3 regions of the Streptomyces sp. NBC_01635 genome follow, and region 1 is predicted to be linked to each of the others. Evidence: riboswitches for the same ligand, from Rfam matches in the RefSeq annotation. Region 1 holds a riboswitch; each other region holds the start of a gene.
The links. A riboswitch is a leader RNA that binds a small molecule or an ion and turns the genes downstream of it on or off. The one in region 1 is predicted to bind thiamine pyrophosphate.
Positions count from the first base shown of each region.

Region 1 (3,270 bases):
TCCATCACCGTGCCCGCCTCGATCAGCCTGCGCCCCTGGGCCAGGTCGCGGGGGCGGCCCACCGCCAGCAGCGCGACCAGCCGGGACGCACGGAGCCAGCAGACCGTCCACGCCGGTCCGTCGGCCTCCCCGCGCCACACCGTCCGGTCGGCGTCCGCGTGGTGCCCGGCGTACTGGACGAAGCGTCCGAACTGCTCGGACCAGAAGTACGGCACCGGGTCGTACACCGCCGGGGGCGCGCCGGTGGCCGTCCCGATGATGTTCGCCGCGACCGTGCGCGGGCCCTGGAGGGCGTTGTCCCAGTGGTGCACCAGCAGGCGTTCGCCGTACCGCTTCGAGGGGAAGGACGCGCAGTCGCCCACCGCGTACACGTCCGGCACGGAGGTCGTCAGGCGGGCGTCGGCGACCACCTCGCCGTGCTCGCCGAGCTCGATCCCCGAGCCGGCCAGCCAGGCGGTGGCGGGGCGGGCGCCGATACCGACGACGACGGCGCCCGCGGGCAGCCGCGAGCCGTCGTCGAGCACCACCGCGCCGGGCTCGACGCGCTCCACGCGCGCGTGCGTCCGCAGCACCACTCCCGCGTCGTCGTACCAGGCGGTCATCGGGGCGGCCGCCTCGGCGGGCAGCGCCTCGGCCAGCGGCCGGCCGGCGGCCTCCACGACGGTGACCGCGCAGCCCGCCTCGCGCGCCGCCGTGGCGAACTCCGCGCCGATCCACCCGGCACCGACGACCACGACGTCCTGCCGGCGTGCGAGCACCGGCCGCAGCCGTTCGACGTCGTCCAGGGTGCGCAGCAGATGGACGCCCGGAACCCCCTCCGCGCCCGGCAGCCGGACCGGTTCGGCGCCGGTGGCGACGACCAGGACGTCGTAGGGGACCGGCCCGGCCTCCGTGTCCAGCTCGTGGTCGGCGGGGCGCAGTCCGAACACCTCGCAGCCGAGCCGCAGTTCGATGCCGAGCGCCTCGAAGTCGACGTCGAAGGCGGAGTTCTCCGCCGTGCCGAGCAGCACCGCCTTGGACAGGGGTGGTCGGTCGTACGGCTGGTGGGGTTCGGCGCCGATCAGTGTCACGGTGCCGGTGAAGCCCTGCTCCCGGAGGGCGACGGCGGTCTGCACGCCGGCCATCCCGGCCCCCGTCACCACCACGCGCCGCGGCCCGGACGGTCCCCGTTCCTGCGTCTGCTCGCTCACCTGATCACCATAGACACCTACCCGGTGGCCGGCCGGTCCTCGGGAGCCGTGAGCTGTTCGACCACGCTGGTGCCGCTGCCCGGCTGCGACTCCCACTCCCAGGTCTCCTCCAGCCGCACCCGCCCGTCGGGCAGTTCCACGACCGTGGACTCGCAGTGTCCGCAGGAGGTGGTGCCGTCGTGCTTGAGCTGCACGTACCGGAAGTCCAGCCGGTCCCCCTCCCGGGTGCCCACCAGGTGGCCGCGGACGATGTCACCGCCCGCGTACTCGGCCCAGATCCGGCCGCCTTGCTCGTGGTAGACGAACCGGGTGCTGGTGCCGACCTGGCCCGGCGCCTGGTCGGCGACCGGGGAGAGAACCAGGCCGTCGAGCGAACCAGCCATGCGAGAGCTCCTTGCACGTTCGTTGTTCCGGCGTTGTTCCGGGGCTAGGCTTGGCCACGGTAAAGCACTCGCGGGAGTCCGGACGCACCGGGCTGAGAGGGAGGCTGGCGGCCTCCGACCGTATGAACCTGATCCGGGTCATGCCGGCGAAGGGAGGGGCTGGACGCCCATGTCGCCCACACGCACCTCAGGCACCCCGCACGCTCCGGGACGCTCTCCGGACGTCCTCGTCGTCGGGGGCGGGATCATCGGCCTGGTCACGGCCTGGCGGGCCGCGCAGCGCGGACTGGCCACGACCGTGCTGGACCCCGAGCCGGGCTCCGGCGCCGCCCGGGTGGCCGCAGGGATGCTGGCCGCCGTCACGGAACTGCACTACGGCGAGCAGACCCTGCTCGGTCTGAACCTCGCCTCCGCGCGCCGCTACCCCGATTTCGCGGCCGAGCTCACCGAGGCCACCGGCCATGACCTCGGCTACCGCCGCTGCGGCACGCTCGCGGTCGCGCTGGACGCCGACGACCGCGCCCATCTGCGCGAACTGCACGTCCTGCAGCAGCAGTCGGGGCTCGACGCGCAGTGGCTGTCCGGGCGCGAGTGCCGGCGTCTGGAGCCGATGCTCGCACCGGGTGTGCGCGGCGGGCTGCGGGTGGACGGCGACCACCAGATCGACCCCCGGCGTCTGGCGGCCGCGCTGGTGACCGCCTGCGAGCGGGCGGGAGTGGTACTGCACCGGGCGTGGGCCGAGCGGCTCACCGTCGCCGGGGAGCGGGCCACGGGCGTGGTCACCGCCGACGGCACCGCGCTGGACGCCGGGCAGGTGGTGCTCGCCGGGGGCAGCCTCAGCGGGCGGCTCGCGGGGATCCCGGCGGAGGTGCTGCCTCCGGTACGTCCGGTGAAGGGGCAGGTGGTCCGGCTCGCGATGCCGGACCGGTTCGGTCCGTTCCTGAGCCGGACGGTACGCGCGGTGGTGCGCGGCAGCCATGTGTACCTGGTGCCGCGCGAGAACGGGGAGCTGGTGATCGGGGCGACCAGCGAGGAACAGGGCTGGGACACGACCGTCACCGCGGGCGGGGTGTACGAACTGCTGCGCGACGCCCACGAACTCGTCCCCGGGATCACCGAACTGCCGCTCACCGAGACCCGGGCCGGGCTGCGCCCCGGCTCCCCCGACAACGCGCCGCTGCTCGGCCCGTCCGCGCTGGCGGGGCTGGTCCTCGCGACCGGGCACCACCGCAACGGCGTGCTGCTCACGCCGGTCACGGGCGACGTCCTGGCCGAGGTCCTGACCACCGGTGAACTCCCCTCCGAGGCCCGTCCCTTCACACCCCGGCGGTTCACCGCCGCCGCACTCACGGAGCAGTCCGCATGAACGATCCGGCGCATGTCACGACCGGCCCCACCGTCACCGTCTCCGTCAACGGGGAGCCGCGCGAGGTGGCTTCCGGTACGGCGCTCGACGCGCTGGTCGCCGGCCTGTCCTCGGCTCCCTCCGGGGTGGCCGCCGCCCTCAACGAAACCGTCGTCCCGCGCGCTCAGTGGCCGCTCACGTCCCTCTCCGAGGGGGACCGGGTGGAAGTCCTGACCGCCGTCCAAGGAGGCTGACCATGGCCGACGATCCGTTCGTTCTCGGCGGTACGTCCTTCACGTCCCGGCTGATCATGGGAACCGGCGGGGCGCCCAGCCTCGACGTGCTGGAGCGG
Region 1 is NZ_CP109277.1:2,468,081-2,471,350, forward strand. It holds gene OHB56_RS11680 (FAD-dependent oxidoreductase) at 1-1,190, opposite strand, end outside; gene OHB56_RS11685 (hypothetical protein) at 1,208-1,573, opposite strand; TPP riboswitch at 1,634-1,745, shown strand; gene thiO (glycine oxidase ThiO) at 1,743-2,939, shown strand; gene thiS (sulfur carrier protein ThiS) at 2,936-3,172, shown strand; gene OHB56_RS11700 (thiazole synthase) at 3,175-3,270, shown strand, end outside.

Region 2 (3,270 bases), 4.0 Mb from region 1:
GCCGCCGCGCGGTCCCTGAGGCGTCCACCAGCCGCAGTGCGGTCTCCCGCCGCCGCACGGTCCAGGCGTGCAGGGCGAGGATCGCGCCCACCGCGACGAACTGGATCATCGTCAGGACGGCGGCGGTGGACAGGTCGAAGATCTCCGACGTCTGCCGGTAGATCTCCACTTCCAGGGTGGCGAAGGTGGGCCCGCCGAGGATCTGCACCACACCGAACGAGGTGAAGGTGAACAGGAAGACCATCAGCGCGGCGGCGGCCACGGCGGGCGCCAGCGCGGGCAGCGTGACGGTCCGCCAGGCCGTGAACCGGGAGGCGCCGAGCATCCGCGCGGCCTCCTCCTGCCGCGGGTCGAGCTGTCCCCACAGTCCGCCGACGGTCCGTACGACGACGGCGTAGTTGAAGAAGACGTGCGCCAGCAGGATCGCCCACACGGTGGTGTCCAGCCGCAGCCCCCACAGCTCGTCGAGGAGCCCGCCGCGCCCCACGAGCGCCATGAACGCCGTACCGACGACGACCGTCGGCAGCACGAACGGGACGGTGACCACGGCTCGCAGCAGCTGTTTGCCGGGGAAGTCGAAGCGGGCGAAGACGTAGGCGCCGGGCAGGGCGATCAGGAGGGTGAGAGCGGTGGAGACCAGTGCCTGCCAGGTGGTGAACCACAGCACCTGCCGGATGTCGGACTGCGCCAGCACCTCCCCGATCCGATCGAACTGCCAGACCCCGTCGGCCTTCAGGCCTCGTGCGACGATCGCGGTGACGGGGTAGGCGAAGAAGGCGGCGAAGAACGCGACGGGCACGGCCATCAGGCCGAGCCGCGCCGCGGCCTCGCGCCGCCTCGCCGCGGCTCGGCTCACTTCAGTACGAGCGAGGTCCACGACTTGACCCACTGGTCGCGGTGGTCGGCGATCCTCGCCGGGTCCATGGTCTCGGGGTCCTCGGCCCGCGGTCCGAACTTCGTGAACTCCTCGGGCACCTGGGCGGCCTCCCGCACCGGGTAGACGAACATGTTGAGCGGCATGTCGTCCTGGAACCGCTTGCTGATCAGGAAGTCGAGCAGCGCCTTGCCGCCCTCGGGGTTCCGCGCGTTGCTGAGCAGTCCCGCGTACTCCACCTGGCGGAAGCAGGTGCCCTCGGCGACGCCGGTGGGCGCGGTCTTCGGCTTCGGGTCGGCGTAGATCACCTCGGCGGGCGGCGAGGAGGCGTAGGACACCACCAGCGGCCGGTCGCCCTTGGCCTGCTTGCCGCCGGCCGAGCCGGAGAACTCCTCGTTGTAGGCCTGCTCCCAGCCGTCGACCACCTTCACACCGTTGGCCTTGAGCTTCTTCCAGTAGTCCTGCCAGCCCTCGTCGCCGTACTTCGCGGCGGTGCCGAGGAGGAAGCCGAGGCCGGGCGAGGAGGTGGAGGCGTTCTCCGTGACGAGGAGATCCTTGTACTCGGGCTCGACCAGGTCGTCGAAGGTCCGCGGCGGAGTCAGGTCGTGCTCCTCGAACCAGGCCTTGTCGTAGTTGACACAGACGTCACCGGTGTCGACGGGCGTGACCCGGTGGCCGGCCTCGTCGACCCGGAACTCGGGAAGGACGAGGGAGGAGCCCTTCGCCTCGTACGGCTGGAACAGCCCGTTGTCGAGGGCGCGGGACAGCAGGGTGTTGTCCACGCCGAAGAAGACGTCGCCCTGGGGGTTGTCCTTGGTCAGGATCGCCTTGTTGACAGCCGACCCGGCGTCGCCGTCCTCCAGGACCTTGAGCTTGTAGCCGGACTCCTTCTCGAAGGCGGCGAGGACGTCCTTGGACGCGGCCCACGAGTTGTGGCTGACGAGAGTCACGGTCTTCGACCCGCCGTCGCCCTCGCTTCCGCCGTCGGACGAACCGCAGGCGGACAGCGTGACCAGGCCCAGCCCGACGGCCAGGATCGTGACCTTCTTGGTGATGTTCACCGGTTTTTTTCCTCCTGGGGGTGACCAGGAAGAGACGCGGCCCTGCCCGGGACCCCTCACAGGTGTCCCGGGCAGGGCGTAACAGCTCGAGTGATGACCGATCTCCCTACCCAGAATGACCTGGGCGAGGTTCGGAGGGTCTGCGGCCGATGCCGCACTCTCAGCGCTGTGGCGCTCCCCTGTCGGAAAATGAACGTGTGGTTACCCGGTATGCAGTTGTTGTCCTTGTGCCCGGCCAGGCTACCTCTCGCTCGCGGCGAGCTGCCCGCAGGCCCCGTCGATCTCCTGTCCACGGGTGTCCCGGACCGTCACCGGCACACCGTGCGCGGCGATCGCGTCCACGAACGCCTTCTCGTCCTCGGGCCGCGAGGCGGTCCACTTGGAGCCGGGCGTCGGGTTGAGCGGGATGAGGTTGACGTGCACGGGCCTGCCCTTGAGCAGCCGCCCGAGCCGGTCACCGCGCCACGCCTGGTCGTTGATGTCCCGGATCAGCGCGTACTCGATGGACAGCCGCCGCCCGGACCTGGCCGCGTACTCGAACCCGGAGTCCAGGACCTCGCGCACCTTCCACCGCGTGTTCACCGGGACGAGGGTGTCGCGCAGTTCGTCGTCGGGCGCGTGCAGGGAGATGGCGAGGCGGCATTTGAAGCCCTCGTCGGAGAACCGGTTGATGGCCGGCACGAGCCCGACCGTCGACACGGTGATCCCGCGCTGGGACAGCCCGAGACCGTCCGGCTCGGGGTCGGTCAGGCGGCGGATGGCGCCCACGACCCGGTTGTAGTTGGCGAGCGGCTCGCCCATCCCCATGAAGACGATGTTGCTCAGCCGCGCCGGCCCGCCGGGAACCTCCCCGTCCCGCAGCGACCGCATCCCGTCCACGATCTGGTGCACGATCTCCGCGGTGGACAGGTTCCGGTCGAGACCGGCCTGCCCGGTCGCACAGAACGGGCAGTTCATGCCGCAGCCCGCCTGCGAGCTGATGCACATCGTCACCCGGTCCGGATACCGCATGAGCACCGACTCGACGAGGGTCCCGTCGAACATCTTCCACAGCGTCTTGCGGGTGGTGCCCTGGTCGGTGGACAGATGCCGGACGACCGTCATCAGCTCGGGAAGCAGCGCCTCCCGCAGCTTGGCCCGGGACCCGGCGGGGATGTCGGTCCACTGCTCCGGATCGTGCGCGTACCGCGAGAAGTAGTGCTGCGAGAGCTGCTTGGCCCGAAACGGCTTCTCACCGGCCGCTGCGACCGCCTCCTTGCGCTCGGCGGGCGTGAGGTCGGCAAGGTGCCGCGGCGGCTTCTTGGATCCGCGCGGCGCGACAAAGGTCAGTTCTCC
Region 2 is NZ_CP109277.1:6,474,344-6,477,613, reverse strand. It holds gene OHB56_RS30180 (ABC transporter permease) at 1-877, opposite strand, end outside; gene OHB56_RS30175 (thiamine ABC transporter substrate binding subunit) at 853-1,935, opposite strand; TPP riboswitch at 2,021-2,126, opposite strand; gene rlmN (23S rRNA (adenine(2503)-C(2))-methyltransferase RlmN) at 2,176-3,270, opposite strand, start outside.
Region 2: it holds a riboswitch for thiamine pyrophosphate, as region 1 does, so the genes downstream of both, OHB56_RS30175 (thiamine ABC transporter substrate binding subunit) here and thiO (glycine oxidase ThiO) in region 1, are expected to answer to the same signal.

Region 3 (3,270 bases), 2.2 Mb from region 1:
CGACCCGCTTCCCGGGAGAGGAGAGGGCGGGCCCGAACGGCCCGCCCCTTTGTCCCTTCGGTCCGCTTGTTCGTTCAGTCCGTCAACGGCAGGTACACGCGGTTGCCCGCCTCGGCGAACTCCTTCGACTTCCGCAGCATCCCTTCAGCGATCTCCTCGGCCGACGCACCCTCCGCCGAGGTCCCGCCGAACCGCTCCGTGATGCTCCGGCTGATCTTCATGGAGCAGAACTTCGGCCCGCACATCGAGCAGAAGTGCGCCGTCTTCGCGGGCTCCGCCGGAAGCGTCTCGTCGTGGAACTCCCGCGCCGTGTCCGGATCGAGAGCCAGGTTGAACTGGTCCTCCCACCGGAACTCGAAACGCGCGTCGGACAGGGCGTCGTCCCACTCCTGCGCCCCCGGGTGCCCCTTGGCGATGTCGGCGGCATGGGCGGCGATCTTGTAGGTGATGACACCGGTCTTGACGTCGTCGCGGTCCGGCAGGCCCAAGTGCTCTTTGGGCGTGACATAGCAGAGCATGGCCGTACCCCACCAGGCGATCATCGCCGCACCGATACCGGAGGTGATGTGGTCGTACGCGGGCGCGACGTCCGTCGTCAGCGGACCGAGCGTGTAGAACGGGGCTTCATCGCAGATCTCCTGCTGAAGCTCGATGTTCTCCTTGATCTTGTGCATCGGGACGTGCCCCGGGCCCTCGATCATGGTCTGCACATTCAAACGCCTGGCGATCCGGTTGAGCTCCCCGAGCGTGCGCAACTCCGCGAACTGCGCCTCGTCGTTGGCGTCGGCGATCGAGCCCGGCCGGAGACCGTCACCGAGCGAGTACGTGACGTCGTACGCCGCGAGGATCTCGCAGAGCTCCTCGAAGTTCTCGTACAGGAACGACTCCTTGTGGTGCGCCAGGCACCACGCCGCCATGATCGAGCCGCCGCGCGAGACGATGCCCGTCTTGCGGTGGGCGGTGAGCGGCACGTACGCCAGCCGTACGCCCGCGTGGACCGTCATGTAGTCCACGCCCTGTTCGGCCTGCTCGACGACGGTGTCCTTGTAGATCTCCCAGGTCAGCTCCTCGGCCCTGCCGTCGACCTTCTCCAGCGCCTGGTAGAGCGGCACGGTGCCGATGGGGACGGGGGAGTTGCGCAGCACCCACTCCCGGGTGGTGTGGATGTTGCGACCGGTGGACAGATCCATGACCGTGTCGGCGCCCCAGCGGGTCGCCCAGGTCATCTTCTCCACCTCCTCCTCGATGGAAGAGGTCACCGCGGAGTTGCCGATGTTGGCGTTGACCTTCACCAGGAACCGCTTGCCGATGATCATCGGCTCGGTCTCCGGGTGATTGACGTTGGCGGGCAGCACCGCGCGGCCTGCCGCGATCTCCTCACGCACGATCTCCGGCGATACGTTCTCCCGGATGGCCACGTACTCCATCTCGGGCGTGATCTCACCTCGGCGTGCGTACGCCAGTTGCGTGACCGTCCCGCCCGCGCGGCCCCGACGCGGCTGACGGGGTCGGCCCGGGAACACCGCGTCGAGATTGCGCAGCCCACCGCGCGGCGAGGTGTGCCTGATCCCATCGTCCTCGGGACGGACCGGACGACCCGCGTACTCCTCCGTGTTACCGCGCTCGATGATCCAGTTCTCCCGCACCGGCGCCAGCCCTCTGCGCACATCGGTGTTGACCAGGGGGTCGGTGTACGGGCCCGACGTGTCGTACAGCGTGACCGACTGCCCGTTGGTGAGGTGCACCTGACGGACCGGCACCCGCAGGTCGGGGCGTGTGCCCTCGATGTACGCCTTGTGCCAGCCGATGGACTTCCCGGCCTCCTCCCCCGCCGACGCTTCCGTCGGATTCTGGGTGGAGGCAGGCGTGCGTTCGTCCTTGTTGGTCATGAGACCTACTCCCTACGCCGGCATTACCCGGTAACAGGTTCAGCGGTCGGCGCAGCGGTTTCCGTCTGCCGATGTTCCGTGTGAAACATCACTCGGACAAGTGGTGTTTCATGTGAAACATCGCTGGGACGGAGGTCAGCGCCCTCTCAGCCCGGTGCTCCGAGCTCCCGCGTGTACAAAAAGGTGCCTCCACGCTAGCGGGAATCCTGGCGCGGTGACCAGAGGGCCTTCGTTGTTCTTGCGATGATCAGGCGGTGACCTCGACGCAGCCTCCCCCCTACCCGCAGCCCGAACCATCCCGTGGCTCCGGCGCCCGAAGCGGCGGCGGCCGTGGCAGAGGCCCCGCAGCCGGCACCGGCTTGGGCCATGGGGACGTTCAGGGAGACGGCCCCGGCTCCGAAGACTGGTTCGGGCATGGACACGGCCCCGGCGAGGCGCCAGCGACACAGAACCACCTGCCCGGTCCTGGAGGGCCTGGCCCCAGAGGCCCCAGAAGCCCCGGCGGGCCCGTCGGCCCAGGGCCCGTAGACCCGGTTTTCGGACCTCCCGGTCAGGCTCCCGGACCCGGCGCGGGCCGGCCGGGCCAGGGCTACGGGCAGGGACAAGGAGAGCAAGGGCAGGGTCGAGTCCGCGGCCAGGACCGGGGCCCGGGTCATGACCACAGTCCGGACCCCGGTGCCGGCGGCCGCGGACGTGGCCCGAACTCCGGCGGAGGTCCGCACTCGGGCGGCGGGCACGACGGTCCGCCTCCGGGGAACGGCGGGCACGGGCATGGTCCGGGCGACAGCGGTGGGCACGGCCACGCGCACGGGCACAGTCACAGCCACGGCCCGGCCGCTCCCGTATCGAAGCACTTGCGCAAGGTCATCGCGGCGGTCCTCATCCCGTTCGGCGCGGCGGTGCTGATCGGCCTCGCGGTGCTGTGGCCGGGTGGCACACCCGACCACGAGCGGACCGGCGTCGGTTTCGACCGGCAGACGCAGCAGGCCACGGTCACCAAGGTGGTCGAGCTGAGCTGTTCGTCCGTCAACGCATCCGGGGGCGTCCCGACCGGCGACACCTCCACGGCCGAGGGGTCCTCCGCGCAGCAGCAGGCGGACGGCACGTGCAAGAAAGCGACGATCCGGGTCGACACCGGTGACGATGCGGGCCGCACCTTCACCGAGATCGTGCAGCCGGACCAGTCACGGCAACTGCGCGAGGGTCAGGAGGTCGTCGTCGCCTACGAGCCCTCCGCGCCGAAGGACCTCCAGTACTCGGTGGCGGATGTGAACCGGCGCGTACCGCTGACCCTGCTCGCCGGCATCTTCGCGGTCGCCGTCGTCGCCGTCGGACGGCTGCGCGGCGTGATGGCCCTGGTCGCGCTGGCGATCAGCTTCCT
Region 3 is NZ_CP109277.1:4,633,982-4,637,251, reverse strand. It holds gene thiC (phosphomethylpyrimidine synthase ThiC) at 75-1,889, opposite strand; TPP riboswitch at 1,882-2,070, opposite strand; gene OHB56_RS21580 (YibE/F family protein) at 2,744-3,270, shown strand, end outside.
Region 3: it holds a riboswitch for thiamine pyrophosphate, as region 1 does, so the genes downstream of both, thiC (phosphomethylpyrimidine synthase ThiC) here and thiO (glycine oxidase ThiO) in region 1, are expected to answer to the same signal.